One region of the Intrasporangium zincisolvens genome, then DNA from elsewhere that is predicted to be linked to it. Evidence: predicted binding sites of a transcription regulator. Region 1 holds the regulator's gene; each other region holds the start of a gene.

Region 1 (9,552 bases):
AGGCGCCCCTCGTGCCCGTCGTCGGCAAGGCCGGCGTGCCCACGAGCGGAGTCCGAGCCGCCGTCCTGACGGTGACCGTCGTGTCGCCGACCGCAGCCGGATACGTCACCGCCTACCCGAGCGGCTCGAGCGAAACCCCTTACGCCACGGTCAAGTACGCGTCCGGGCGCACGGTCACGAACACCGTCCTCGTCCCGGTCGGGCTCGACGGCTCGGTCCGGCTCAAGACCTCCGCGGCCGCCTACCTCAAGGTCGACGTCCAGGGCTACATCCGTTGGTGACGCGCCTCAGGCGTCCGGCTCCGTGACGAAGTCGATGAGCTCCTCGACGCTGGCCAGGAGGGTCGGCTCGAGGTCGGCGTAGGTGCGCACCGTGCCGAGGATGCGCTTCCAGGCATTGGCGATGTCGGCCTGGGTCGCGTGCGCCCAGCCGAGCTCGGCGCAGATGCCGTGCTTCCACGACGTGCCGCGCGGGATGACCGGCCACTGCTGCCAGCCGAGGCGCTCCGGGCGCACCGACTGCCACACGTCGACGTACGGGTGGCCGAGGACCTTGACGTGCCGGGCGATCCCGGGCAGCGACCGGGCCTGCTCGACGATGCGGGCCTCCTTCGTGCCGGGCACGAGGTGGTCGACGAGCACGCCGAGCCGGCGGCCAGCGCCGGGCCGGAAGTCCGCGATGATCGCAGCGAGGTCGTCGACGCCGTCCATCATCTCCACGACGACGCCCTCGACGCGGAGGTCGTCGCCCCACACCTTCTCGACGAGCTCGGCGTCGTGCCGGCCCTCGACGTAGATCCGCGAGCCGCTCGCGACCCGGGCCCGGGCGCCCTGCACGGCCACCGAGCCGCTCGCCGTGCGCGAGGCGGCCTGGCGTGCGTCGGCCAGGGCGGCGCCCGCCGAGGCGGTCGGCGGCGTCAGGGTGACGGGGCGGCCGTCGACGAGGAAGCCGGGCCCGAGCGGGAAGCCCTTGGTGCGGCCGTGTCGGTCCTCGAGGTGCACGACGTGCATGCCGCCGGCCTTCTCGACACGCACGACGGCACCGACCCAGCCGGTCTCCACCTCCTCGACGACGAGGTCGCGCTCGGCGGCCAACGGGGTGGAGCGTCCGTTTCGCGGGGCGCGCCAGTCGCCACCGAGGACGTCGGAGCCGTAACGGTCGATCGGGGGGAGGGGGCTCACGGCGTCCGAGGCTAGGCGCTCCCGGGCCGGGACGCGGTTCGGCGCGCCGCGTCGGGCGGCATACCGTGGGATCGGGTTTCGGCGACGACACCTACCCGACGTAGAATTGGCACTCGTACGCCGAGAGTGCCAAGGTCCTGGGGTCGGCGCACCGCTCGACGACGGCTCCCGGGACGGCACGGGACGAGACGCAAGGAGGTTCGCATGAGCGAGGAACGACGGCTCATGGTGCTGCAGGCGATCGTCCAGGACTACGTGCAGACGTCCGAGCCGGTCGGCAGCAAGGCGCTCGTCGAGCGCCACCACCTCGGCGTCAGCGCCGCGACCGTGCGCAACGACATGGCCCAGCTCGAGGAGGAGGGCCTGATCCACGCCCCCCACACCTCGGCCGGACGCGTGCCCACCGACGCCGGCTACCGCCTCTTCGTCGACCGCCTGGGCGGCGTCAAGCCCCTCGGCGCGGGGGAGCGGCGCGCCATCACCCAGTTCCTCGAGGGCGCCGTCGACCTCGACGACGTCGTCGACCGCACCGTGCGGCTCCTCGCGGGTCTGACGCGCCAGGTGGCGGTCGTCCAGTACCCCTCGCTGACCCGCTCGACGATCCGCCACGTCGAGCTCGTGCCGGTCGGCGCCACGCACGCGATGGCCGTCCTCATCGTCAACACCGGACGCGTCGAGCAGCGCGTCGTCGACACCGGGCGCGTCCTCGCCGACACCGACGGCGAGGCGTTCGTGTCGGGCCTGCGCGCACGGATCAACGAGGTGTCGGCGGGAGTGCCCTTCACCGTCGCGGCCACCCGGCTGCGTCGCCTCGTCGAGGACACCCCCAACGCCGACCGCGCCGCCACCGAGGCCATCGTCTCGGCGCTCACCGACCTCCTCGTCGAGGAGCGCGAGGAGCGCGTCGTCCTCGCCGGCCAGGCCAACCTCGCCCGGGCCGGCACCGACTTCGGCCGCGCCATCGGCCCGATCCTCGAGGCGCTCGAGGAGCACGTCACGCTGCTGCGCCTGCTCGGCCAGCTGGGCGACGACCCCGAGCTCGTCTCGGTGCGCATCGGCTCGGAGAACCCCGTGTCGGGCCTCAAGACCACCTCGCTCGTGTCGATGGGGTACGGGTCTGGCACCGAGCGCATCGCGAGCCTCGGCGTCCTCGGCCCCACCCGCATGGACTACCCGACGACCATGGCGTCGGTGCGGGCCGTGGCGCGCTACGTGTCCGAGATCCTCGACGACAACCGCGCCACCTGACCCACCCCCGGCACGCGGGGCCCCGCCCGGCGCCGACCACCGCACGACGACCCGACGACCGCACCCACGGAACCGAAGGAACACCCGCTTGAACGACTACTACGCCGTCCTCGGAGTCTCCCGCGACGCGAGCCAGGAGGAGATCAAGAAGGCGTACCGCAAGCTCGCGCGCCGGCTGCACCCCGACGTCAACCCCGGGCCGGAGGCCGAGGAGGAGTTCAAGCGGGTCTCGCAGGCCTACGACGTCCTCTCCGACCCGCAGAAGCGGCGCCAGTTCGACACCGGGTCCGACCCGTTCGCGAGCGGCGGCGGGGCCGGCTTCGGTGCCGGCGCCGGGTTCTCGTTCAGCGACGTCATGGACGCCTTCTTCGGCGCCGGCGCGACCGGCGCGCGCGGCCCGCGACCCCGCGTCCAGCGCGGTCAGGACGCCCTCGTGCGTCTCGACATCGACCTGTCCAAGGCCGTCTTCGGCTCCGAGGAGGAGCTGACCCTCGACACCGCCGTCGGCTGTGGCCGCTGCGGCGGCGACGGTGCCGAGCCGGGCACCGGTCGCCAGACCTGCCCGATCTGCAACGGTGCCGGCGAGATCCAGCAGATCCAGCGCAGCTTCCTGGGCCAGGTGATGACCTCGCGCCCCTGCGTCAACTGCCAGGGCTTCGGCGCGACGCTCACCGACCCCTGCCACGACTGCTCGGGCGACGGCCGCGTGCGCACCCGTCGCAGCCTGACGCTCAGGGTGCCGGCCGGCGTCGACACCGGCACGCGCATCCAGCTGACCGGCGAGGGCGAGGTGGGCCCCGGCAACGGCCCGCGCGCCGACCTCTACGTCGAGATCCGCGTCGTCAACCACGACGTGTACACGCGACGCGGCGACGACCTCCACGCGAGCGTCGAGCTGCCGATGGCCGCGGCCGCGCTCGGCACGACGATCAAGCTGTCGACCTTCGACGGCATGCAGGACCTCGAGATCAAGGCGGGCACGCAGAGCGGCGACGTGCTGACGCTGCGCGGGCTCGGCGTCACCCACCTGCGCCACGGCGGACGTGGCGACCTGCTCGTGCACGCCACCGTGCAGACCCCGACGAAGCTGACCGACGAGCAGCAGGAGCTGCTGCGCCAGTTCGCCGCGCTGCGCGGCGAGGAGCGACCCGAGGGGCGGCTCGCCCCGGCGAACAAGGGCATCTTCGGCAAGCTGCGCGACGCGTTCAAGGAGAAGTGACCGGCGGCGCGGCGCCGTCCCGCTGCGGCAGGATGGCGCCGTGACCCACCAGCTCTTCCTCGGCGACCCCGACGTCGTCGCCCGCGCCGTCGTCGGCTCGACGCTCGTCCTCGGCGGCGACGAGGGCCGGCACGCCGCCACCGTGGTGCGGCTGCGCGTCGGCGAGCGCTGCTACGTCGCCGACGGGCAGGGCCGACGCGTCCTGCTCGAGGCGACCCACGTCGAGCGCTCCGAGGTGGCCGGCACGGTCGTCGAGGTGAGCGAGGAGCCGGAGCCGGCGCCGCGACTCGTCCTCGTCCAGGCCCTCGCCAAGGGCGACCGCGACGAGCAGGCGATCGAGGCGGCCACCGAGCTCGGCGTCGACGAGGTCGTGCCCTGGCAGGCCGAGCGGTCGGTCGTCGTGTGGCGCGGAGAGCGGGCGGCCAAGTCGCTCGCCAAGTGGGCCGCCGTCGTCACCCGCGCGTCGAAGCAGTCGCGCCGGGCGCGCACCCCTGTGACGGCCGAGCACGTCGGCCTCGCGGCGCTCGCCGCCCGCGCCCGTGACAGTGCCCTGACGCTCGTGCTCCACGAGGACGCCACCGAACCGCTCGCCACCGTCGACCTGCCGACCGAGGGCGACGTGCTCGTCGTCGTCGGGCCCGAGGGCGGCATCAGCGGCCGTGAGCTCGACGCGCTCGTCGAGGCCGGCGCCCGGCCCGTGCGCCTCGGCTCGACGATCCTGCGGTCCTCCTCGGCCGGCCCCGCGGCGCTCGCCGTCCTGCTGGCCCGCTCCCGCTGGCGCTGAGCCACCGAGCCACCGAGCCACTCCTGACCTCTCGACGGGCGGGGAGCAGCCGAACGTGGCCTCTCGACGGGTGGGGTGCAGCCGAACGTGGCCACTCGACGGGTGGGGGAGCGAGCCGGGGCGGTGGGGGTCAGCGGACGGTGAAGGGAATGAGCTGCTCGGCGTCCGGTGACCCGTCCTTGGGACTCGACTCGAGGACCCGCACGACGTAGTCGCCGGCCGGGAGGGCCTTGGTACGGAACGTGTACGCGCCGCGCTCGGGGGCGCCCACCGACGCGGTGGTGTTGCCCGACGCGACGACCGACCCGCCGCGCAGCAGCTGCCACTCGACGTTGGCCTCGAAGGTGCTCGCGACGCCCTTGACGGTGAGCCGCTGCCCGGCCGGCACCGTGGCGCCGCGCGCGGGCTCGTCGACCCACAGTGGGGACAGGACGTCGTACACACCCATGGCGTCCCCCGGACGCTGGTGCGCCTGGCCCGAGGGCATGCCCGGCGCGACGTCACCGCCGCCCTTCACGACGAGCACGACCGGCTTCGTGCCCTGGCCCATGCCCGCCTGGGCCGTCCACACGAGCTGCTGCACGGCGAGGTCGGCCGACGCCGCCGCTCCACTCGGCAGGCCGTCGGAGAGCGTCACGACGATGCGTCCCGAGCCGTCGAGCGTCACCGACACCGGGCTCACGCCAACCCATGGCGACACGTACGCCGACGACGAGGGCACGTTTCCCATGGCGAGCTTCAGGGCGGCGAGCGCGCGCCCCTCGGGCCGAGCGGGGGTCGTGACCGAGGTGCGGACGAACTCGCGGAACAGGCGCAGGTCGGACGCGCCCGACGAGCCGCCCGTGACGAGGGGGCCGACGTAGTACACGGGCACGCTGGCGCTCGTGGTGGCCGGCGGCACGGGCTGCGACGAGGGCCCCTGCGCGGTCTGGGTCGGGACGGTCGAGGGCTGGGTCGCCGACGGCGAGCTGCTCGCCGACGGGGCGCTCGTCGACGCGACCGCAGTCGTCGGCTGACCGGCGACCGGCGGCGTCGGGCTACCACCCCGGGTCGCGGCCCACACGCCACCCGCGACGAGGACGGCCGCGGCAGCCGCGGCCACGGGCACGAGCCACCGGTGCGGCCGCCCGCCGGGGCCGGTGGAGCCGCCGGGGCCGGTGCCGCCGGCGCGGGCCGGCGAGGTGCGGGCCTCGGTGAGGATGACCCCGAGGCGGTCGCTCGGGACGATGGCGGCGGCGTCGTCGGCCAGGCCGCGTCGCAGGCGCTCCTCGACGGGTCGCAGGGCGGCTCCGATGGCGACGAGGTCGTCGGCGCCCTCAGGGGGTCGGGTCGGGTCGGTGTTCATGAGGGCTCCCTGGGGTCGATGGTGCGGCGCAGCGCGCTCAGCCCGCGGTGGGCGTGCGTCTTGACGGCGCCGGCAGAGATGTCGAGGGTCCGGGCGATCTGCGCCTCGGAGAGGTCGGCGTAGTAGCGGAGCACGAGGACCTCGCGCTGACGTTCGGGCAGGTCACGCAGTGCGTCGGCCATGGCGTCGCGGCCCACGGCGTGCATCGCGTGCGTCTCGGCGCTGCCGACGGCGTCGCGTCCCGGCGCATCGGCGGCCGCTGCCTCACGGGCCGTGTGCCGGTCGACGACGACCGCGTGCCGCTGCACCGAGCGGCAGCCGTTGACGACCGCGGTCTGCAGGTAGGCGACGACACGGCCCGAGTCGCGGATGGAGGACCACTGCCGGTGCGTGGCCACGAACGCGTCCTGCACGACGTCCTCGGCGGCAGCCTGGTCGCGCAGGAGCAGCCAGCCGAGGCGCACGAGGCGGTCCCAGTGCGCGTGGTAGAGCTCGGTGACGGCGACGTCGGGGTCGACGGGCAGCTCACGGTGGGCGGCGTGACCCGGGGACGGGGGCAGCGGCGCGGGTCCGGCGGGGTCGCCCGGGCCTCCGGTGCCGCTGGGGCCTCCGGTGCCGAGACGCCCGGCCGGGCGGTCCACCCGGTCCGACGGCATACGCAACGTTCTCACGGACAGGAGACGCACAGGTGCACGTCCGGGTTGACACACCTAGGGTGCATCCATGACCTCGCACACCCCGGGTGACTGCCTGTTCTGCAAGATCGTCGCCGGCGACATCCCCTCCGACCGGGTGGCCGAGACCGAGCGCTCCATCGCCTTCCGCGACATCAGCCCGGCCGCGCCGGTGCACGTGCTCGTCGTGCCGCGCCGCCACGAGCCCACTGTCGGGGCGCTCGCCGCCGCCGCCGGCGAGGACCTCACCGACGTCTTCCGGCTCGCCCAGCAGGTCGCGGACGCCGAGGGCGTCGGCGATGCCCACCGGCTCATCGTCAACACCGGCAGCAGCGCGGGCCAGACGATCTTCCACGCGCACGTCCACGTGCTCGGCGGCGCGGCCTTCACCGAGAAGGGCATGGTGTGAGCGACCAGCGGCAGAACCCGGCCAGCGACGAGGGCGAGGCCGACGCGGGCCTCCCTTCGGCCACCACCGGTGCAGGGGACGCGTCCGGCACCTCGCGCACGTCGGGCTCGTCGGGCGCCTCGGGCGCCGACGCGTCGGGCGAGGGCCACCGGCCGGCGCCACCGACCGACGACCTCGTCACGACCCACCACACCCTGCGCGTCGGCCGGCGCCGGCTGCGCTACACGGCGACCACGGGCCGCGTCGTCCTGCGCGAGGAGGACCACAAGGACGGCACGTTCGGCGGGCACACGCCGCGTGCTGAGCTGTCGATGACGACGTACACCCTCGACGACGCCGACCCCCGGACGCGCCCGGTCACCTTCGCCTTCAACGGCGGGCCGGGCAGCTCGAGCGTCTGGCTGCACCTCGGCCTGCTCGGCCCGCGGCGGGTCGTCATGGGCGACGTCGGCGAGCTGACCCCGCCGCCCTACGACCTCGTCGAGAACCCCGAGTCGCTCCTGGCCGTCAGCGACCTCGTCTTCATCGACCCGATGTCGACCGGCTACTCCCGGGCCGTCGAGGGCGGCAAGGCGGGTGAGTACCACGGCTACCGCAAGGACATCGAGTCCGTCGGCGAGCTGATCCGGCTCTGGACCTCGCGGAACAAGCGGTGGATGTCGCCGAAGTTCGTGGCGGGGGAGTCCTACGGCACCTTGCGCGGCGCGGCCCTGGCCGAGCACCTCCAGGGCCGGTACGGCATGTACCTCAACGGCCTCATCCTCATCTCCAGCGTCCTCGACCTCGGCTCCATCGACTTCGAGAACCAGCGCAACGACCGCGCCCACGCGCTCTACCTGCCGACGTACGCCGCCGTCGCGCACTACCACGGCAAGCACGGACGCCGGTCGCTGCGCGCCGTCGTCGAGGAGGCCGAGGCGTACGCGTCGCGCGACTACCCGTGGGTGCTGGCCCGCGGCTCACGCCTGACGCGCCGCGAGCGGGCGGACGCGGTCGCCACCCTGGCGCGGCTCTCCGGCCTGAGCGAGGACTACGTCGACCGCGCCGACCTGCGCATCGAGCACTGGCGCTACTTCACCGAGCTGCTGCGCGACCAGCGGCTCTCGGTGGGTCGCCTCGACGCCCGGTTCACCGGCCCGGCGGCCGCGGCGTTCGCCGAGAACATGGACGCCGACCCGTCCCACGACGCCATCGCCGGCCCGTACGCGGCCGTCTGGAACCACTACGTGCGCGACGAGCTCGGCTACGAGAGCGACCTGCACTACGAACAGATCAGCCGGCTCGTCAACCCGTGGTCGTACAAGGAGTTCGAGGGCCGGCCGGTCGACGTCTCGCCGCTGCTCGAGCGGGCGATGCGCCAGAACCCGCACCTGCGGGTGCACGTCGCCTACGGCTACTACGACGGCGCGACGCCCCACTTCGCGGCCGAGGACGTCATCGCGCACCTGCAGCTGCCGCCGGAGCGCGTCGCCGCTGACGTCGAGCACGCGTACTACGAGGCCGGGCACATGATGTACGTCCACGAGCCCTCGCGTGTGCAGCAGAGCAAGGACCTCGCGGAATTCGTGGTGAGGTCCTCCGGCTCGCCCACGTAGACTCGTGGGCGAGATGAACGACCCATCGCCACGCGGCCACGAGCCCGACAGTCCCGACACTCCCGACAGCCCCGACGCCTCCCACGGCGTCGAGCCCACCGGCCCGGCCGGTGCGAGTGCCACCAGCGCTCCGAGGGCCACCAGCGGACCCGTCCTGACGCGGGAGATCCCACCGCCGGTCGAGATGGTCACCCTCCTCGGCCCGCGCGACGAGCTGCTGCGCACCATGGAGCGCCAGTTCCCGCTCGTCGACACCCACGTGCGCGGCAACGCGATGACGTTCTCCGGCCCGGCCGGCGAGCTCGACATCATCGACGGGCTCCTCGACGAGCTGCTCACCATCGTGGCCACCGGGCAGCCGCTCAACCGTGACGCCGTCGAGCGCTCGATCGGGATGCTGCGCAGCCAGACCAAGGAGCGGCCAGCGGACGTCCTGACGATGAACATCGTCAGCAACCGCGGCCGCACGATCCGACCGAAGACCCTCAACCAGAAGCGCTACGTCGACGCCATCGACGAGCACACCATCGTCTTCGGCATCGGCCCCGCAGGCACCGGCAAGACCTACCTGGCGATGGCCAAGGCCGTCGCGGCGCTGCAGGCCAAGCAGGTCAACCGCATCATCCTGACCCGTCCGGCCGTCGAGGCGGGCGAGCGGCTCGGCTTCCTGCCCGGCACCCTCAACGACAAGATCGACCCGTACCTGCGCCCGCTCTACGACGCGCTGCACGACATGGTCTCGCCCGAGACGATCCCCAAGCTCATGGCGTCGGGCACCATCGAGGTCGCGCCGCTGGCGTACATGCGCGGACGGTCGCTCAACGACGCGTTCATCATCCTCGACGAGGCCCAGAACACCTCGAGCGAGCAGATGAAGATGTTCCTGACGCGTCTCGGGTTCGGCAGCAAGATGGTCGTCACCGGCGACATCACCCAGGTCGACCTGCCCGGGGGCACCCACTCGGGGCTCGTGGTCGTGCGCGACATCCTCGACGGCGTCGAGGACATCCACTTCGCCGAGCTGACGTCCCACGACGTCGTGCGCCACCGCCTCGTCAGCGCCATCGTCGACGCCTACGACCGCAGCTCCTCGCGGC
Region 2 (9,552 bases), on a different contig from region 1:
GACCCGCGCCACGGGGTCGAGCTGCTCCGCGACGTGTGCCGCGACGCCGCGACACAGGGGCGGCCGGTGACACTCGTGCCGCTCGCCCCGCTGACGAACATCGCGCTGCTGCTGCGCACCTACCCCGACGCGGCGGCCGGCATCGCCGAGATCGTCTTCATGGGTGGGGCCGCCGACGTCGGCAACGCGACGGCCTCGGCCGAGTTCAACGTCTTCCACGACCCCGAGGCGGCGGCGGTGGTCCTCGACGCGGCCGCCGACCTGGGTATCCGCGTCACGATGTACGGCCTCGACGTCTTCTACGCGCCCGTCGTCGGACCGGCGGAGTCGGCACGGCTCGTCGCCGTCGGTGGCCGCGGGCCGGCAGAGCTCGGCGGGCGGCTCATGGACTTCCAGCGGGCCCGGCTCGGCGACGCCTCGACGATCGGCGACGCCGGGGCCGTCTGTGCCGTCATCGACCGCGGGGCCCTGACGACGCGGATGCTCCCGTTGCGCGTCGAGCTGGCCGGCAGCTGGTCGCGCGGCCGCACCATCGTCGACCGCCGCGAGTGGGAGGGCGCCCGCGCGCACGACCCGCACGGCGAGGCGCCGGTGCGCGTCGAGGTCGCGCTCGGCGTGGACGGGCAGGGGTACGCCCGGCTCTGGGTCGACACCCTCCTCGCCGCCGGCGGGGCTGCCGGCGGCGCGGCCGACGGGTCTGGTGTCGGCGCGGCCGGAGGGACGGGGGAGCGCTGATGGGCCGGGTCGTCGTCCTCGGTTCGCTCAACGTCGACGTCGTGACGCGCGTCGACCGCCACCCGCAGCCCGGCGAGACGCTGCTCGGCGAGCCCGCCGGGCGGTTCGCCGGCGGCAAGGGCGGCAACCAGGCGCTCGCGGCGCGCCGCGCCGGCGCCGACGTCGTCATGGTCGGGGCGGTCGGCGCCGACGAGGCCGGCGAGGCCTACCTCGCGCGTCTCCGGGCGGCCGGCGTCGACGTCGCGGTGACCCGCTGCACCGACGCCCCGACCGGCACCGCGTTCATCACCGTCGACGAAGCCGGCGAGAACACCATCGTCGTCGTGCCCGGCGCGAACCACCGGGTGGCGGACGACGCGCTCGCCGGCGTCGGGCTGGGGTCGGGCGACGTGCTGCTGTGCTCGCTCGAGGTACCGACCGGCGTCGTGGCCCGTGCCGTGCTGGCCGCGGACCGGGCCGGTGCGCGCGTGGTGCTCAACCTCGCGCCGTACGCGTCGGTGCTGCCCGACGCCGTCGCGGTGGCCGACCCGGTCGTCGTCAACGAGTCGGAGATGCGCCAGCTCGCCGACTCCGACCTGCTCCCGGGCTCGCTCCTCGTGACGTTCGGGGCGGCCGGGGCGCGGTGGGGACTCGAGCAGGTCGACGGCGTCGCGGTGCCCGCCGGCGAGGTCGTGGACACGGTGGGGGCGGGCGACGCGTTCTGCGGCGCCCTCGCTGCAGCGCTCGCGGCAGGAGCCGACGACCGCTCGGCGCTCGAGGCGGCCAACCACGCCGGAGCCGAGGCGGTCCGCTGGTCCGGAGCCCAGCCGGATGCCGCCCTCTGACGACTCGACGGGTACCTTGCCGGTTACGTAACTGATCGGTTACCATCGTTTCATGAACGGGACGTGGGAGGCGATGGCCGACCCGACGCGTCGAGCCATCGTCGAGAACCTGGCCCGCGCCGAGCTGACGGCCGGCGAGGTCGCCGACCTCTTCGACACCGCCCGGCCCGGCGTCTCCCGGCACCTCCGGGTGCTGCGCGAGGCCGGGGTCGTCGAGGCGCGGGCCGAGGGGCAGCGGCGGGTGTACCGGCTCGTGCCGGGGGCGCTCGACGAGGTCGAGCAGTGGTGCCACGACGTCCGCGCGTTCTGGGGGCAGCGACTCGACGCCCTCGACACCGAGGTGGCCCGCGGCGTGCGGGCCCGCCCCGACGAACAGGGACAGGAGCAGGGATGAGCGAGATCACGCACGTGCTCGGACGCATCGAGAAGGACGCCCCCGAGGGTGGTGTCGCCGTCGTCCTCGACCGCCGCTACGCCACCGACGCCGCCGACCTCTGGCAGGCGTGCACCGACCCCGACCGGCTCGCTCGGTGGTTCGCCCGGGTCAGCGGCGACCTGCACGAGGGCGGTGACTTCACGATCCACTTCGACGACGCCGACACCCCGCGCTGCCGGGTCGTCTCGTGCGAGGCCCCGAGCCGTCTGGTCTGGGAGTGGCCCGTCGGCGAGGTCACCACCGTCGTCACCGTCGAGGTGGCGCCGGCGGCCGACGGCGCCCGCCTCGTGCTGCGCCACGCGCGCCTCGGCGAGGCCCAGGTCGCCGGGTACGCGGCCGGGTGGGACACCTACGTGCGCCGGCTCGACGCCGACCTCGCCGGCAAGGTGCTGCCCGACTGGGACGCCACGTGGAGCGCCCTCTTCGCCCGCTACGGCGCAGGCGCCTGACGCCCCGGGCCCGGGCGCGGACGCCCGTGGGCTCGGGCGTCAGGCGGGGGTGACGACGAGGGCGACCTGACCGCCCGACACCCGGGTGACGACGAGCGTGGCCTCGGAACCGCCCTTGCCGCGTCCGGTCATCTTCAGCTGCCGGCGCAGCCGGTCGGCGTCGAGGGTGACGCCGCGCTTCTTGACGGTGACGCGGTCGAAGCCGTGGTCGCGCAGCCAGCGGGCCAGGTGCTTGGTCGACAGCGGCATCGCCGCATCGACGCGGAAGCGCCGGGCCCACGGCACGTCGACGGCGCGGTCGGCGCCGACGTACCCGACGCCGGTGGCGAGCTCGCGCCCGTCGGTCGCGGCCACGAGGGCCCCGGTCAGGCCGGCGCGGATCACCGCCCGGTCGGGCTCGTAGAGCCACCCGCCGACGTCCGCCACGGACCCGAGCGGCTCGACGCCGGCGCCGCCCGACGCGTCGGCCTCGGTCACGACGTGCGTGGCGGTCATGCTCGCGACCGACGCGGTGCGCCCGGGCGTCTGCGCGAGGGGGCCCCACCACACGGCGCACTCGAGCACCTCGCCGTGCCAGGAGGTCCACTGGGCCTCGGCGCCGGCGGGCAGGGCCCCGTGCGGGAAGCCGGGGGAGAGCTTGGCGCCGGTGGCCGGCACGGCGTCGGCGACGGCGAGCACCTGCTGCCACGACGGCGAGATCGCGTCCAGGGAGAAGACGCGACGCGTGCGGCCACGCGCGTCGGCGACGCCGGAGATGCGTCGGGCCGGGTCGAGCCACACCCCGACGCGCGACGCGTCGGTTGCGCCCAGCGCACTGCCGGGGGAGCCGGGCAGCGCGACGTCCTCGGCGCGGCCGTACTCGACGTCGGCGCCGGGCCAGTGCCGGAGGTTCACGGCCGCGATCCGCGCGGTGGCCTCGTCGGCGTCGACGCCACGGACGCGCAGGTCGAGGCTCGCGAAGGCCATGGCGTCGGCCCCGAGGCCGCAGCCGAGGTCCCACACCTCCTCGACACCGGCGGCGACGAACCGGTGTGCGTGTCGGGCCGCGACGGCCAGCCGGGTCGACTGCTCGAGGCCGTCGGCGGTGAAGAGCATGCCCGCCGCGAAGTCGCCGAACTTCTCGACGCCACGGGTGCGCAGACGCGACTGGTTGAGCGCCGCGGCGACGAGGTCGGGCTCGTAGCCGGCCTCGCGCAGCTTCGTCTGCAGGTGCAGGGCGCCCGACTCGTCGTACGGTGGCAGCGACTGGAGCAGTGCCCACCCCTCGCCGGTGGCCAGGCGGTCGACCATCGCTGCGTCCATGGCGTCATCCTGCCAGCAGCCGGCCGGCGCGACGCGACCGATGATTTCTGGCACTCGACTTGACCGAGTGCTAATGGCAAACCTAGATTTGCCGTGTTGGCACTCTCGGTCTGAAAGTGCCAGCGCCCTCCTCGAGGGAGGTCGACCCCCGCGACGGCGACCGGCCTCGAAGAGCCCCACAGTCCGCAAGTCATCTCCGACTGTCCCGAAGGGAAGGTCACCACCGTGTCGGTTTCCATCAAGCCGCTCGAGGACCGCATCGTCGTCAAGTCCCTCGAGGCCGAGCAGACCACCGCGTCCGGCCTCGTCATCCCCGACACCGCCAAGGAGAAGCCCCAGGAGGGCGAGGTCCTCGCCGTCGGCCCGGGCCGCTTCAACGACAACGGCACCGAGCGCGTCCCGCTCGACGTCAAGGTCGGGGACAAGGTCATCTACAGCAAGTACGGCGGCACCGAGGTCAAGTACGGCGGCGAGGAGTACCTCATCCTCTCCGCGCGCGACGTCCTCGCCATCGTCGGCTGACCGACACCCCCGCACGCAGCTGCGCCGTTGACCGCACCCCGGTGAGCCCCTACCGGGCTCCCGGGGTGCGTCCGGTTCCCGGCCCCCACCACTTCACCGCAACACCCGAGCCAGAAGGATCACCATGGCCAAGATGCTGGAGTTCGACGACTCCGCCCGCAAGTCCCTCGAGCGCGGCGTCGACGCGCTCGCCAACGCCGTCAAGGTGACGCTCGGCCCCAAGGGCCGCAACGTCGTCATCGACAAGAAGTGGGGTGCCCCCACGATCACGAACGACGGCGTGACGATCGCCCGCGAGATCGAGCTCGAGGACGCGTACGAGAACCTCGGCGCGCAGCTCGCCAAGGAGGTCGCGACCAAGACCAACGACGTCGCCGGTGACGGTACGACCACCGCGACCGTGCTGGCCCAGGCCATGGTCAAGGAGGGCCTGCGCAACGTCGCCGCCGGCGCCGCCCCGGCCGCGCTCAAGCGCGGCATGGACAAGGCCGTGACCGCCGTCAACGACGAGCTGCTCAAGCACGCCCGCGACGTCGACGGCAAGGACGAGATCGCCTCCGTCGCCACGCTGTCCGCCCAGGACGCCACCCTCGGTGGCCTCATCGGTGAGGCGTTCGACAAGGTCGGCAAGGACGGCGTCATCACCGTCGAGGAGTCCTCGACGACCGCCACCGAGCTCGAGTTCACCGAGGGCATGCAGTTCGACAAGGGCTACCTCTCGGCCTACTTCGTCACCGACACCGAGCGCATGGAGACCGTCCTCGAGGACGCCTACGTCCTCATCAACCAGGGCAAGATCTCCTCGGTCGCCGAGGTGCTCCCGGTCCTGGAGAAGGTCGTCCAGTCGGGCAAGCCGCTGCTGATCATCGCCGAGGACGTCGACGGCGAGGCCCTCTCGACGCTCGTCGTCAACAAGATCCGCGGCACGTTCAACGTCGCCGCCGTCAAGGCCCCCGGCTTCGGCGACCGCCGCAAGGCGATGCTCCAGGACATCGCCGTGCTCACCGGTGGCCAGGTCATCGCGCCCGAGGTCGGGCTCTCGCTCGACCAGGCCGACCTCACCGTGCTCGGCCAGGCCCGCCGCGTCGTCCTCACCAAGGACGACACGACGATCATCGACGGCGCGGGCGAGCAGTCCGAGGTCGCCGGCCGCGTCAACCAGATCAAGGCCGAGATCGAGCGCACCGACTCCGACTGGGACCGCGAGAAGCTCCAGGAGCGCCTCGCCAAGCTCGCCGGTGGCGTCTGCGTCATCAAGGTCGGCGCGCACACCGAGGTCGAGCTCAAGGAGAAGAAGCACCGCATCGAGGACGCGATCTCCGCGACGCGCGCCGCGATCGAGGAGGGCATCGTCGCCGGTGGCGGCACCGCCCTCATCCACGCGGCGACCGTCATCGACGGCCTGGGCCTGTCCGGCGACGAGGCCACCGGTGCCGCGATCGTCCGCAAGGCCGTGCAGGAGCCCCTGCGCTGGATCGCCGAGAACGCGGGCCTGCAGGGCTACGTCGTCACCTCGAAGGTCGCCGAGATGCCGCTGGGCCAGGGCCTCAACGCCGCCACGGGCGAGTACGGCGACCTCATCGGCGCCGGCGTCATCGACCCGGTGAAGGTGACGCGCTCCGCGCTGCGCAACGCCGAGTCGATCGCCTCGATGATCCTGACGACCGACACGCTCGTCGTCGAGAAGCCCGAGGACGAGCCGGAGGCCGCCGGCGGCCACGGTCACGGCCACGGTCACTGATCACAACCACCGCACACAGAGAGGGCCGCTCCCCGATGGGGGAGCGGCCCTCTCCGCGTTCCGGTGGCGCCACCCCGTCGTGGGGCCGCCGGAGCGTCCGGGTCCCGCCCGGTGCCGGCCGGTCGACGTCGTCGGCGACCGTGGTCGATGGGTGGGTCGGGGTCGATGGTGGAGGTTGGGAGGTGCGGTGGTTGGTGGAGGTGGGTGTAGGTCAGCCGGTGGCGTCGGTCAGGACGCCGCCGCCACGCCGTCGTAGAGCAGCTCGCGCTCGCCCTCGGTGAGGCCGCCCCAGACGCCGTAGGGCTCGCGGACCTCGAGCGCGTGGGAGCGGCAGGCGGTCACGACGGGGCAGTCCGCGCACACGGCCTTGGCCTGGGCGTCGCGGTTGCGCCGGCGCGGTCCGCGCTCGCCCTCGGGGTGGAAGAACACGTCGGGGCTGACCCCGCGGCATGCTCCCTCGAGCTGCCAGTCCCAGAGGTCTGCAACCGGTCCGGGCAGGCGGGTGATCTCGGCCATGAAGTCGTCTTTCGGGTCGGGCGGGTGGAGACGCCGGGTCGAACGTGCGGCCGGAGGTTTCGCCTTGCGAGGCCACGGAATCGACGCTAACCGGGCGCAGGATCACGGTAAAAGAGCGGAATCTTCAAGACTTGTTCAAGACTTGCCAACCAGATGGCATGCTCGTCGGGAGGCCCCGGCTCGGGCGGGTGAGGCTGCTCGATCGGCTCGGAACGGGTCCGGAACGACTAGCATGAGGGCGCTGCGCAGGACCGCGGGGGGACCGGGGGCGTTGCCCCACCACGGGTGCGGCACCGGTGCGGCAGGGGGTCCGACCGCACCGACCGGCACCGACAAGAACCGACCAGGACCGACCAGCACGAGCACGGCAGACGAGCACGACACACGACCATCGGGGGAGCGAGGTGCCATGGGTCTGGGACGCTCGACGTCCGTCCGCGTAACGCCGGGCGCTGTCGCCGCGATGGAGCGGGTGGATGCACGCCCCCTACGCGACCTCGCGGCCGCCGCCGGCCGTGACGCCCGCGCCCACGAGCTCCTGCTCGCCCGGGTGCGGGACATGGCGTTGAAGTATGCGCGCGTCCGCCTCGGCCGGTTCGGTGCCGAGGACATCGCGCAGGACGTCGCCCAGGAGGTGTGCATGGCTGTCATGACGGCCCTGCCGACCTACGAGGAGCGCGGCCTGCCCTTCGAGGCGTTCGTGTACACGATCACCTCCCGCAAGCTCGCCGACGCGCAGCGTGCGGCCATGCGCGGCCCGGCCCCCGTCCCGGAGGTGCCGGACGCTCCGGACGACGCGCCCTCGCCCGAGTCGGTGGCCGTGATGCGTGACCAGGCCGCCACCGTCATGGCCCTCATGCAGCGGCTGCCCGGGCAGCAGCGCGAGATCCTGACGCTGCGCGTCGCGGTCGGCCTGTCCGCCGACGAGACCGCCGCAGCGCTCGGCATGTCCGCCGGCGCGGTGCGCGTCGCCCAGCACCGGGCGCTCGGCAAGCTGCGCGCGCTCGTCGCCGAGGCCGAGGCGGGTGACGTCGCATGACCGACCTGCACCCCATCGACGACGTCATCGCCGACGACCTGCTCCTCGACTCCCTCGGGCGTCGCTCGGGCGGCTCCGGTGAGCCGGTGGCGGCCCTGCTCGGGGCGCTCGCCGCGCACGCCGACACCCCGCTGCCCGGACGCTCCGGCGCGCGCCGGCGTCGGACCCAGCACCGCTACCTCGGTGCGTTCGCCGCGCTCGCCATCGCCGCGTCCGGCGCGGGCGTCGCGGCCGCCGTGTCGCTGCCCGACCGCGGCCCGAGCGGTGCCGACCGGGCTCGCGTGCTCCAGCAGATGGAGGACAGCGCGCGCAGCTCGGCACCGAGTGGCCTCTTCGAGCGGCTCGGCCTGCCCCAGACCGCCGGATCGACCCAGGCCAAGGGCCTCGTCCTCGTCCGTCGCGCCGACGGCGCCATCGTGCTGCTGCCGCCGGCGCAGGCCGCGGCCGTCGAGGCGGCGGTGGCGGAGGCCGGGCCGGGCACCGTCGGCGACGCCGCCCAGCAGGGCGGCCCCGGCCACCAGGGCGGCCCGGGCAACCAGGGCGCCGTCGGCGCCGGCCAGACCGCTCACCCGCCGGCCGGGGGGAACGGCCAGGGTGGCGATGCTCAGGGTGGAGATGGTCAGGGCGGCGACGGTCAGGGCGGAGACCAGGGGACCGACAGCACGAAGAACGGCAACGGCACCCAGGGCACCAAGGGAACCAAGGGCACCAAGGGCGGCAAGAACGCGACGGGCACCCCCACGCCGACCACCCCTACGCCGACCGAGCCCGCAACCTCGACCCAGACGCTCGGCACGACCGCCCCGAGCCCGTCCGGTTCCACAGGCTCGGGAGGCGCTGCTCGCAAGTCGTCGCCCACGCCGCCGCCGGCCAAGGGTCGCGCCGGCGCCACGGGCGGAGCCACCGGTAGTGGCGTCGTGCCGGGCAGCAGCGACACGCTGACGCTCCTCGGCGACACCACGTCGACGCTCGTCGACGGCACCAGCACGGCCGTCGGCGGCCTGCTCGGCGCCGGCTGAGACGCGTCCGAGCGCCCTTCGCGCAGCCCTTAGACTTGGGCAATGAGCCTCGGATCGTCTGACGTCCCCGCTGCTTTCGCCACGATGGGGCTGACGTACGACGACGTCCTGCTCCTGCCGGGCTACAGCGACCTCGCCCCCAGCGACATCGACACCACGACGCGCCTCACCCGCGAGCTGTCGATCACGTCGCCGCTGATCTCGGCGGCCATGGACACCGTCACCGAGGCCCGCATGGCCATCGCCATGGCTCGCCAGGGCGGTCTCGGCGTGCTGCACCGCAACCTCTCGATCGCCGACCAGGCCTACCAGGTCGACCTCGTCAAGCGCACCCAGACCGGGATGATCTCCAACCCGATCACCATCGGCCCGGACCGCACCCTCGAGGAGCTCGACCAGATCTGCGGCGAGTACCGCGTCTCGGGCCTGCCGGTCATCGGTGAGGACAAGAAGCTCATCGGCATGGTGACCAACCGCGACCTGCGCTTCACGCCGGTCGCCGAGTGGGCCACGACCCTCGTGCGTGACGTCATGACGCCGATGCCGCTCATCACCGGCCACGTCGGCATCACCCGCGACGAGGCGACGGCACTGCTGCGCCAGCACAAGCGCGAGCGGCTCCCGCTCGTCGACGACGAGGGCCACCTCACCGGCCTCATCACCGTCAAGGACTTCGTCAAGAGCGAGCAGTTCCCCGATGCGAGCAACGACGCCGACGGCCGCCTCATGGTCGGCGCAGCGATCGGATACTTCGGCGACGCGTGGGAGCGGGCCACGACCCTCATCGAGGCCGGCGTCGACGTGCTCGTCGCCGACACCGCGCACGGCCACGTGCGCCTGCTCATCGAGATGGTCGAGCGGCTCAAGAAGGACCCCGCGACGCGTCACGTGCAGGTCATCGGCGGCAACGTCGCCACGACCGCGGGCGCGCAGGCGTTCGTCGACGCCGGAGCCGACGCCGTCAAGGTC
Region 3 (9,552 bases), on a different contig from region 1:
GACCTCGTGGCGATGGAGGACACCGAGCGCCACAAGCCCGACCCGACCCCGATCCTGCTCTGTCTCGAGCGCCTCGGCCGCGGCTCCAACGACGCCGTCTACGTCGGCGACGCGGTCGTCGACGTGCTCGCCGGCAAGGCTGCCGGGGTCGACACCCTCGCCGTCACGTGGGGCGCCGGCACGACCGAGTCGCTGCACGGGGTGCGGCCCACCGTCGTCGCGCATGACGCGGCCGGGCTGCGCGAGGCGCTCCTCGGCTGATCCGCGCTGCGCCGGGGTGTCGGAGGACCCCCGGTGAGGCCCTAGCATCGGCGGGTGCACAGCTTCGACAAGGACGCCGACCACGTCGCCGTCGACAAGGTCCTGAGCTACGCGCGCGAGCGCCTCCTCATGGACCCGATCCCGCTCGACGGCGCCCAGACGCAGGAGTACCTCCACGCCGCGGTCGGCCAGACGATCACCCCGACGGGCCTCGGCTCGACGCGGGCCATGGAGCTCTACGAGCACACGCTCGCCCCGGCCTGCCTGTCCACCGACCACCCTCGCTACCTCTCCTTCATCCCGTGCGCCCCGACGCGTGAGGCCGCGGCCTTCGACGTCGTCGTCGGCGCGTCGTCGATCTACGGCGGCTCGTGGATGGAGGGTGCCGGCGCGATCTACGCCGAGAACCAGGCGCTGCGCTGGATCGCCGACCTCGTCGGCCTGCCCGAGTCGGCCGGGGGCGTCTTCGTGCCCGGTGGCACGGTGGGCAACCTGTCGGCGCTCGTCGTGGCCCGGCACACGGCCCGGGCCCGGGCGAAGGAGGCCGGCACCGGCGCGCGTCCGTACCGCATCGCGGCCACCGACAACGCCCACTCCTCGGTCGTGTCGATGGCGGCCGTCATGGACGCCGAGGTCGTCGGGGTGCCCGTCGACGAGAAGCTGCGCCTCACCGGCCCCGAGCTGCGCCAGGTGCTCGAGGAGCACGGCCCCGAGTCGTTCTTCGCCGTCGTGGCCACGTCGGGCACGACGAACTTCGGCGTCGTCGACGACCTCGCGTCGGTGGCCGAGGTGTGCCGCGAGTACGGCATCTGGCTGCACGTCGACGGCGCGTACGGCGGCGCCGGGCTCGCCGCACCGTCCGTGCGCCACCTCTTCGCGGGCATCGAGCACGCCGACTCCTTCATCGTCGACCCGCACAAGTGGCTCTTCGCGCCGTTCGACTGCTGCGCGCTGCTCTACCGCGACCCCCAGGTGGCGCGCGTGGCCCACACCCAGGAGGCCGGCTACCTCGACGTGCTGACCTCGGCGCCGGAGTGGAACCCGACCGACTACTCGATCGGCCTGACGCGGCGCGCCCGCGGCCTGCCGTTCTGGTACTCGCTCGCCGTCCACGGCACCGACGCCTACGTCGAGGCGATCGAGAGCACCCTCGAGGTGACCCGGTTCGCCGCCGACGAGATCGGCCGCCGGTCCTACCTCGAGGTCGTCCGCGAGCCGGACCTGTCGGTCGTCGTGTTCCGGCGCCTCGGCTGGGGCCCGGAGGACTACGCGGCGTGGACCGACCGGCTCCTCGGCCAGGAGTTCGCCTTCGTCGTGCCGACGACCTTCCGCGGCGAGACCCTGACGCGCTTCGCCATCGTCAACCCGCACACGACGAAGGAGGACGTCTCGGCGATCCTCGATACGATGTCCTGACGCCCGCCCGACGACAGCTCGGTAGGGGTCGTACACGGTGTGACGTATGCGGCTCCTGGGGCTGTGGTGACCGGTGTGGCAGCGTTGCCGACATCGCCCCACCGAAACCCGGTGACACCCCGGCGAGCCTCCCGCAGGCTGAATGACACCTCTGTCATTTGCGTCTAGGGTTGGCCCCGGAGCCAACGCAGCAGCACCCGTGCTGCTCACCGCCACCGGGGGTGGGTCGGCACCGGCGCGGCCCGTCGTCGACGCAGCCGCACCGGGCCCGGCCCCGCGGTGGGCGAGCAGGACAGCCGAGCACGGCAGTCAGCAGGACAGCACGGACCGAGCCGCACGACGCGACGAGACGGGGACATGAGCACAGAACACGCCACGGCGCAGCCGCACCGCCACGAGTCCGAGGGTGGCCTCAGCGAGCGCGACCTCGAGATCCTGGCCTTCGAGCGCCAGTGGTGGAAGTACGCGGGCTCGAAGGAGCAGGCCATCAAGGAGCTGTTCGACATGAGCTCCACGCGCTACTACCAGGTGCTCAACGCCCTCCTCGACGACCCGCAGGCACTCGAGGCCGACCCGATGCTCATCAAGCGGCTGCGCCGGATGCGCGCCAGCCGCCAGCGGGCCCGCACGAGCCGGCGCCTCGGCATCAACGTCTGACGCGTCGCCCGACGGGGACGGAGCCGACCGGCGCCTGCCGTCCTCTGGCGTCCTCCTGCGTCCTCCGGGTGTCCTCCTGAGCGTCTCCGGCTGTGCACGGCCGGGCCCCGCGCGCCAGCGCGGACGTGCGCCCCTGCGCGTCGCCAGCGTGGTTCACTTCCCCCATGGCCGAGGTGACGATCCGCCGCGCCGGGGCCGACGACGCGTTCATCGTCGCCGCGCTGCACCTGCAGTTCGCCCGCGAGCTGGGCATGCCGTCCGAGCCGGGCTACCTCGACCGGTTCGTCGACGCCTGGCTGCAGGAGCGGCCCGACCGCCCGACGTGGATCGCCGAGAGCCGTGGTGAGCACGCCGGCATCCTCGAGACGCGGCGCATCCGGGCCCTGCCCTGGCCGGGCCGGCGCGACGTCAGCTGGCTGCACGTCGGCGGCCTCTTCGTCGCCCCCACGTGTCGCGACCGCGGCGTCGGGCGCGCGCTGACGGAGGCGATGATCGAGTGGTCACGCACGACCGACGTCAAGTGGATCCGCCTCAACGCCCCCGACGCGCAGGCCCAGGAGTTCTACGCGCGGCTCGGCTTCACCTCGCCGGGCACGCTCATGGAGTTCGACCTGCGAGACCCATCGTGACCGCTCGCCCCGGCCCGACCAACTCGCTCGTCGACGTCGCAGGCCTGCGCGTCGGCCACGCGACGCGCGACGAGCCGGGCTGGCTCACCGGCGCGACCGTCGTGCTGACGCCGCGCGGTGGGGCCGTCGCCGGCGTCGACGTGCGCGGCGGCGGGCCCGGCACCCGCGAGACCGACCTGCTCGACCCGCGCAACCTCGTCGACCGCGTCGACGCCGTCGTCCTCGGGGGTGGCTCGGCGCTCGGCCTGGCCGCTGCCGACGGGGTAGCCGGCGGCCTGCTCGCAGACGGCCGCGGCTGGCCGATGGGGGAGGGCCACGTCGTGCCGATCGTCCCGGGCGCGATCCTCTTCGACCTCGGCCGTGCCGGCACGTGGGAGCACCACCCGGGAGCCGACGAGGGTCGCGTCGCCTACGAGGCGGCGCGTGACGCGTCCGGCGAGGCGGCGCCCCTCCAGGGCTGCGTCGGTGCCGGCACCGGGGCCAAGGCGGGCGGGCTCAAGGGCGGGGTCGGCTCGGCCAGCGTCGTGCTCGAGTCCGGCGTCATCGTGGCGGCGCTCGTGGCCGTCAACGCGGTCGGCTCGGCCGTCGACCCGGCCACCGGGGTGATCCACGGTGTCCGCTACGGCCTCGACGACGAGTTCTCCGGCGTCGGCATCCCGGCGGCCGACGAGGTCGAGGCAGCGCGGGAACGCGGTGACGCGCTCGCCGCTGCCCGGGTCGGGATGCCCGGGCTGGCCACGACGATCGGGGTCGTGGCCACCGACGCCACGCTGACGAAGGCCCAGTGCGCCAAGCTCGCCGGCATCGGCCACGACGGCTTCGCCCGGGCCATCAAGCCGGTCCACACGCTCTTCGACGGCGACACGCTCTTCGCCCTCGCCACCGGCAGCGGCCCGGCGCCCGACCCCGTCGGGCTCACTGTGCTCATGGAGGCGGGTGCCGACTGTGTCGCGCGGGCCATCGCGCACGCGCTGCTCGCCGCGACGTCGGTCGAGCGCACCGCCGACGGCGGCGTGGCCCTGCGGTCGTGGCGCGAGGCCTTCCCGTCCGCGACGCACTGAGGCCCGGTCCCTGAAGGGCCGGCGATCGAGGTGGGGCCCGACGCGCCCGCGAACCTCGTCGCGAGTGCCACGAGTGCCTAGAGGTGGGACTCGAGCAGGTCGTCGCGCACCGACCGGGACAGGCCTCGGCGCAGGCCGGCGAGCTCGGCGCTCGCCGCGACCTCGAGGGCGGCGAGGGTGGCGGTGGCCGAGCCACGGCCGGTCAGGACGCCCGACGGTGTGCCCGGCAGCGCCTCGAGGAGGCTGATCCGCAGGTCGTCGCGCGGGTGCGAGTCGTCCCACCGGCGGCCCGACTCGGCCGCGAGGCGGCGTGCCGCGGCGAGCTGGCCCGGGCCCAGGGCGGGGCGGGCGGCCACGGCCTCGAGCGCGTCGAAGGGGTCCTCGCCCCGGCGCACCGCCGCAGCGACCGTGGTGTGGACGCCGGCCAGGCCGCTCACGGTGAAGAGGAGCCGCACGACCGCGGCAGGTCCGGCCACGCGCGCGGCGGCGAGGTCGGCGAGGTACTCGCGGCGCTGGGCGTCGACCGAGACGAGCCGCTCGAACCCGAGCAGCAGCGCGACGAACGGCAGCGACACGACGCGCAGCAGGGCCGCGCCCATCCGGTTGCCGAAGGCGCTGGACACCCCGACCGTCGGGGACAGCCATTCGAGCTCGCCGAAGGCGCCGCGGGGGAGGGGTACGAGCAGGGTCGCGAGCCGCTCGAGGACCCGGTGGGCCTGGCCGACGAGCGCTGCCGTGAACGTGTCACGACCCCGGAGGTGGCCCAGCTCGTGGGCGAGGAGGGCGAGGCGCTGCTCGGGCCGCAGCATCGTCCACAGGGGCAGCCCGACGACGACGGCGGGTCGCATCCGCCAGCCGACGTTGGCCACGCCTGCGGCCAGGTCGCCGTCGACGGCGACGACGCGAGGGGCCGTCGTGCCGACAGCCTCGGCGACGGCGGAGACGAGCCGGTGGGTGGCCGGGTGCGTCGACGCGTCGAGCGCCTCGGCCTCGAGGCGCACCGGGCGCGGCGCGACGTGCGCGACCACGACCCAGCCGAGCGCGACGAGCACCCAGCCCCACAGCCCCTTGTCGGCGAACGTCGCCCGGGCCAGCAGCGCGACCGCGGCCAGGACGAGTCCGAGCACGACGACCGACGCCGCGACGACCGCGGTGCCCTGCGCCGTCCGCGTCGCGGGGGCCCGCCCCGAGGCGACGAGGCGGACGAGCTCGGCGTGGCCGGCGTGCGCCGCCCGGTCGACGGCCTCGCGGCGCCGACGCGTGAACCACGGCTCCCGGGTCGGCCGCGACGCTGATGGGATCGTCGGCGCGGTCGTCGTCGTGGCCGCGGCGGGCGCGTCGGGCGAGGCGGGATGCAGGTCGGACACAGGGCTCCTCGGGCTGGGGTGAGCGCGCGAACTCTAGCCGCGGGTCGACGCGCGTGTGCCCGGTTCGCCCGGATCCGCAGCTTCCTGCAACGGCGGCCGTGTTCCTGCGGGACGCCTCAGGTCGGCCGGGGCAGCGGGGGCAGCTGGGCGTAGCCGCGGCGGAAGGCGTCGGCCAGCCCCTCGACCGGGTAGGGGAGCCGCGGGTCGGCCTCGCGCAGCGCGTCGTCGACGTCGGACCCGGCGTCCCGGCGCTCGCGGACCACGGCCGCGACGGCGGCGACCTCGTCGCGCTGCCGGGCGACGAAGGCGACGTCGACGGGCCGGCCGTGCCCGGGCACGACGACGGTGTCGTCCGAGGTCTCGACGAGGTGCTCGGACAGCGTGTCGGCCCAGTCGAGCGGCCAGCAGTCGTCGCCGAACGACGGCGGGGCGCTCTCCTCGACGAGGTCGCCGAGGAAGAGCACGTCGGTGTCGGGCACGGTGACGGCGATGTCGCCGTCGGTGTGGCCGCGTCCGTGCCAGGCCATCGTCACGACGCGGTCGCCGAGGTCGATCGTCGCGTGCGTGCCGAAGGTGCGGTCCGGGCGCCGGACGCGCGTCGCGAGCACGTCGGCGACGTCGCGCGCCGTGTACCCGGCCTCCGGTGCGTCTCCGGGGTCGGCCCGGAACAGGGCCCGGTAGCGCTCGGCGTGCGCCTCCAGGGTGCGCCCGACGTTGTCGTGGGCATGGATCGTCGCGGCCTCGAAGGCGATGTTGCCGAAGGTGTGGTCGAAGTGGACGTGGGTGTTGACGACGTGGGTCACGACGATGTCGCGCCCGAGCCGGCGCACGTCCTCGAGGACCCGCCGGCCCTGCGCGCCGCTCGCGCGGGTGTCGACGACGACGGCGCCGTCGCGGCCGAGCACGAGGCCGACGTTGACGTCCCACTCGGGGTAGCGCGCGACGAGGACCCGGTCTGCCACCTCGACGAACCCGGCGGGGCGGGAGGGGTGCCCGGGTGTGATCCGCGTCTCGGAGTCCATGCCCGCCACGCTAGCCCTGAACCGTCGGCACGGGCTCGAGAGGCGCAGAGCGCGCGATTCGTCTAGTTTTGGGGCCCATGTCCTTCGACTCCGGGGCTCGCCCTCCACGCGCCAACCGTCGTCTCGTGCTCCTGCTGTCCGCGCTCGCCGCCATCGTCCTGGCCGGCGTCGGCGGCGTCGCCCTCTTCTCGGGCGACAGCTGGCGCGACGAGGCGATGTCGTCCGGCGTCTTCCCGAGCCTGCCCGGCAGTGAGTTCTCGAGCACCGCGACCGACGAGCCGTGGTGGACCTCCGCGGGCGACTCGTCCTCGTCCTCGAGCGCCGCCACGTCCGTGCCCGCCGCGACCGCCACCATCGTGCCCGCGACGGCGTCGGCGACCGCCGACCCGAGCACGAGCGCCGTCTCGACGAGCACGGCGCCGGCGCCGCCCACGACGCAGGCACCCTCGACGCCGCCGTCGACCGGGACGCCGTCGCCGTCCTCGACGAACGGTCCGAAGCCGAAGCCGCACCCCAAGCCGAGCTCGTCGACCCCGCCGGCCCCGCCGTCGCCGACGCCCTCGCCCACCTCGAGCAAGCCCGGCTGCTGGCTGCTCATCTTCTGCTGACGCCTCATCAGCTGCTGACGCGTCGGGATCGGCCGAGGCCTGCGGGCCGGTGTCGTCCCGGCGTGGCAGCCTGAGCGCATGGACTGCGTGTTCTGCTCCATCGTCGCGGGTGACCTGTCGGCCGACGTCGTGCTCGACGAGCCCGACCTGCTCGGCTTCCTCGACCGGCGGCCCGTGTTCAAGGGGCACGTGCTCCTCGTTCCGCGCCAGCACGTCGACACGCTCCTCGACCTGCCGGCGACGCTGCACGCGTCCCTGCTCGGTGCCGCGCAGCGGCTCGCCGGTGCCGTCGTCGAGGGTCTCGGGGCCCAGGGCAGCTTCGTGGCGATGAACAACGTCGTCAGCCAGTCGGTGCCGCACCTGCACGTCCACGTCGTGCCGCGGACCAAGGGCGACGGCCTGCGCGGTTTCTTCTGGCCCCGCACGACCTACGCCTCCGAGGCCGAGTCGGCCGACTACGCGGCCCGCCTCGCAGGAGTGCTCGCGCCGCCGGCGGAGCCGGCCCGGGCCTGACGCGTCGCCGTGCGGGACGCGTGCGGGACGCGTGCCGCCCCGGCGGGGCCGCCCTGCTGTTTGCACTCTCCGGGTGAGAGTGCCAATAATGGCGTTAGCACTCTCCCTGTGGGAGTGACAGAACTGGGCCGCACGCCGAGGGGCTCGGGCCCGCAGCGACGTGAGCTGCCGGGTCCGGCCCCGTCCGTCGCGGGCGTCGTGCGGGCCGCCACCATCGATTCGCGTGGGAGGAACCACCCGAATGGCCAAGACCATTGCGTTTGACGAAGAGGCGCGTCGCGGTCTCGAGCGCGGCATGAACACCCTTGCCGACGCCGTCCGCGTCACCCTCGGCCCGAAGGGCCGCAACGTCGTCCTGGAGAAGAAGTGGGGCGCCCCCACGATCACCAACGACGGCGTCTCGATCGCCAAGGAGATCGAGCTCGACGACCCGTACGAGAAGATCGGCGCGGAGCTCGTCAAGGAGGTCGCCAAGAAGACCGACGACGTCGCCGGTGACGGCACGACGACGGCCACCGTCCTCGCCCAGGCCATGGTGAAGGAGGGCCTGCGCAACGTTGCCGCGGGCGCCAACCCGATGGCCCTCAAGCGCGGCATCGAGAAGGCCGTCGAGGCCGTCTCCGCCTCGCTCCTCGAGTCGGCCAAGGAGGTCGAGACGAAGGAGCAGATCGCCTCCACCGCCAGCATCTCGGCGGCCGACGAGGAGATCGGCGGCCTCATCGCCGAGGCGATGGACAAGGTCGGCAAGGAAGGCGTCATCACCGTCGAGGACTCCAACACCATGGGCCTCGAGCTGGAGATGACCGAGGGCATGCGGTTCGACAAGGGCTACATCTCGGCCTACTTCGTCACCGACACCGAGCGCATGGAGACCGTCCTCGACGACGCGTACGTCCTCGTCGCGAACAGCAAGATCGGCTCCGTCAAGGACCTTCTGCCCCTCCTCGAGAAGGTCATGCAGTCCGGCAAGCCGCTGCTCATCATCGCCGAGGACATCGAGGGCGAGGCCCTCGCGACTCTCGTGGTCAACAAGATCCGCGGCACCTTCAAGTCCGTTGCCGTCAAGGCCCCGGGCTTCGGCGACCGTCGCAAGGCGATGCTCACCGACATCGCGATCCTCACCGGTGGCCAGGTCATCTCCGAGGAGGTCGGTCTCAAGCTCGAGAACGCCACCCTCGACCTGCTCGGCAAGGCTCGCAAGGTCGTCGTCACCAAGGACGAGACGACCATCGTCGAGGACGCCGAGGACCGCAGCCAGATCGAGGGCCGCATCGCCCAGATCAAGGCCGAGATCGAGAAGTCGGACTCCGACTACGACCGCGAGAAGCTCCAGGAGCGCCTCGCCAAGCTCGCCGGCGGCGTCGCCGTCATCAAGGCGGGCGCGGCCACCGAGGTCGAGCTCAAGGAGCGCAAGCACCGCATCGAGGACGCCGTCCGCAACGCGAAGGCTGCCGTCGAGGAGGGCATCGTCGCCGGCGGTGGCGTCGCACTCATCCAGGCCGCCAAGGCGCTCGACGCCCTGACGCTCGAGGGTGACGAGGCCACCGGCGCGAACATCGTCCGCGTCGCCACGGAGGCCCCGCTCAAGCAGATCGCGATCAACGCGGGTCTCGAGGGTGGCGTCGTCGCGGAGAAGGTGCGCGGTCTCGAGGCCGGCAGCGGCCTCAACGCCGCCACCGGCGTGTACGAGGACCTCCTCGCGGCGGGCATCATCGACCCGGTCAAGGTGACGCGCTCTGCCCTGCAGAACGCCGCCTCGATCGCGGCGCTGTTCCTCACCACCGAGGCCGTCATCGCCGACAAGCCCGAGAAGGCTGCCCCGGCCATGCCGGGTGGCGACGACATGGGTGGCATGGGCGGCATGGGCTTCTGAGCCCCACCTGAGCCACACCGCATTGCCCGGGCCACGGCCCGTCGAACGAACCGGAGGGCGGTTCCCCAGCAGGGGAGCCGCCCTCCGGCGCGTCCCGGCCCACCCGATGGGGCTCGTCCGGAAACCCGGTCGTGCGCCTGACGCG

The links. The regulator HrcA, encoded in region 1, represses chaperone genes, less so after heat shock. The targets are predictions, from matches to a motif close to TTNGCACTCGNNNNNNNCGAGTGCNAA.
Region 2: the regulator HrcA is predicted to act here: its motif matches at 3,794-3,820, upstream of groES (co-chaperone GroES).
Region 3: the regulator HrcA is predicted to act here: its motif matches at 7,629-7,655, upstream of groL (chaperonin GroEL).

Annotation. Positions count from the first base shown of each region.
Region 1 is NZ_JAWIIL010000002.1:856,959-866,510, forward strand. It holds gene RY076_RS08260 (CHAP domain-containing protein) at 1-281, shown strand, start outside; gene RY076_RS08265 (DUF3097 domain-containing protein) at 288-1,181, opposite strand; gene hrcA (heat-inducible transcriptional repressor HrcA) at 1,386-2,429, shown strand; gene dnaJ (molecular chaperone DnaJ) at 2,518-3,648, shown strand; gene RY076_RS08280 (16S rRNA (uracil(1498)-N(3))-methyltransferase) at 3,689-4,432, shown strand; gene RY076_RS08285 (Gmad2 immunoglobulin-like domain-containing protein) at 4,563-5,777, opposite strand; gene RY076_RS08290 (SigE family RNA polymerase sigma factor) at 5,774-6,433, opposite strand; gene RY076_RS08295 (HIT domain-containing protein) at 6,501-6,860, shown strand; gene RY076_RS08300 (S10 family peptidase) at 6,857-8,455, shown strand; gene RY076_RS08305 (PhoH family protein) at 8,469-9,552, shown strand, end outside.
Region 2 is NZ_JAWIIL010000009.1:3,376-12,927, reverse strand. It holds gene RY076_RS18930 (nucleoside hydrolase) at 1-735, shown strand, start outside; gene RY076_RS18925 (ribokinase) at 735-1,559, shown strand; gene RY076_RS18920 (ArsR/SmtB family transcription factor) at 1,612-1,953, shown strand; gene RY076_RS18915 (SRPBCC family protein) at 1,950-2,444, shown strand; gene RY076_RS18910 (class I SAM-dependent methyltransferase) at 2,484-3,746, opposite strand; gene groES (co-chaperone GroES) at 3,972-4,268, shown strand; gene groL (chaperonin GroEL) at 4,393-6,009, shown strand; gene RY076_RS18895 (WhiB family transcriptional regulator) at 6,238-6,525, opposite strand; gene RY076_RS18890 (sigma-70 family RNA polymerase sigma factor) at 6,989-7,564, shown strand; gene RY076_RS18885 (hypothetical protein) at 7,561-8,583, shown strand; gene guaB (IMP dehydrogenase) at 8,626-9,552, shown strand, end outside.
Region 3 is NZ_JAWIIL010000014.1:2,729-12,280, reverse strand. It holds gene RY076_RS22345 (HAD family hydrolase) at 1-261, shown strand, start outside; gene RY076_RS22340 (pyridoxal phosphate-dependent decarboxylase family protein) at 316-1,677, shown strand; gene RY076_RS22335 (DUF3263 domain-containing protein) at 2,035-2,334, shown strand; gene RY076_RS22330 (GNAT family N-acetyltransferase) at 2,499-2,963, shown strand; gene RY076_RS22325 (P1 family peptidase) at 2,960-4,024, shown strand; gene RY076_RS22320 (M48 family metallopeptidase) at 4,102-5,391, opposite strand; gene RY076_RS22315 (MBL fold metallo-hydrolase) at 5,508-6,413, opposite strand; gene RY076_RS22310 (hypothetical protein) at 6,491-7,021, shown strand; gene RY076_RS22305 (HIT family protein) at 7,100-7,534, shown strand; gene groL (chaperonin GroEL) at 7,776-9,407, shown strand.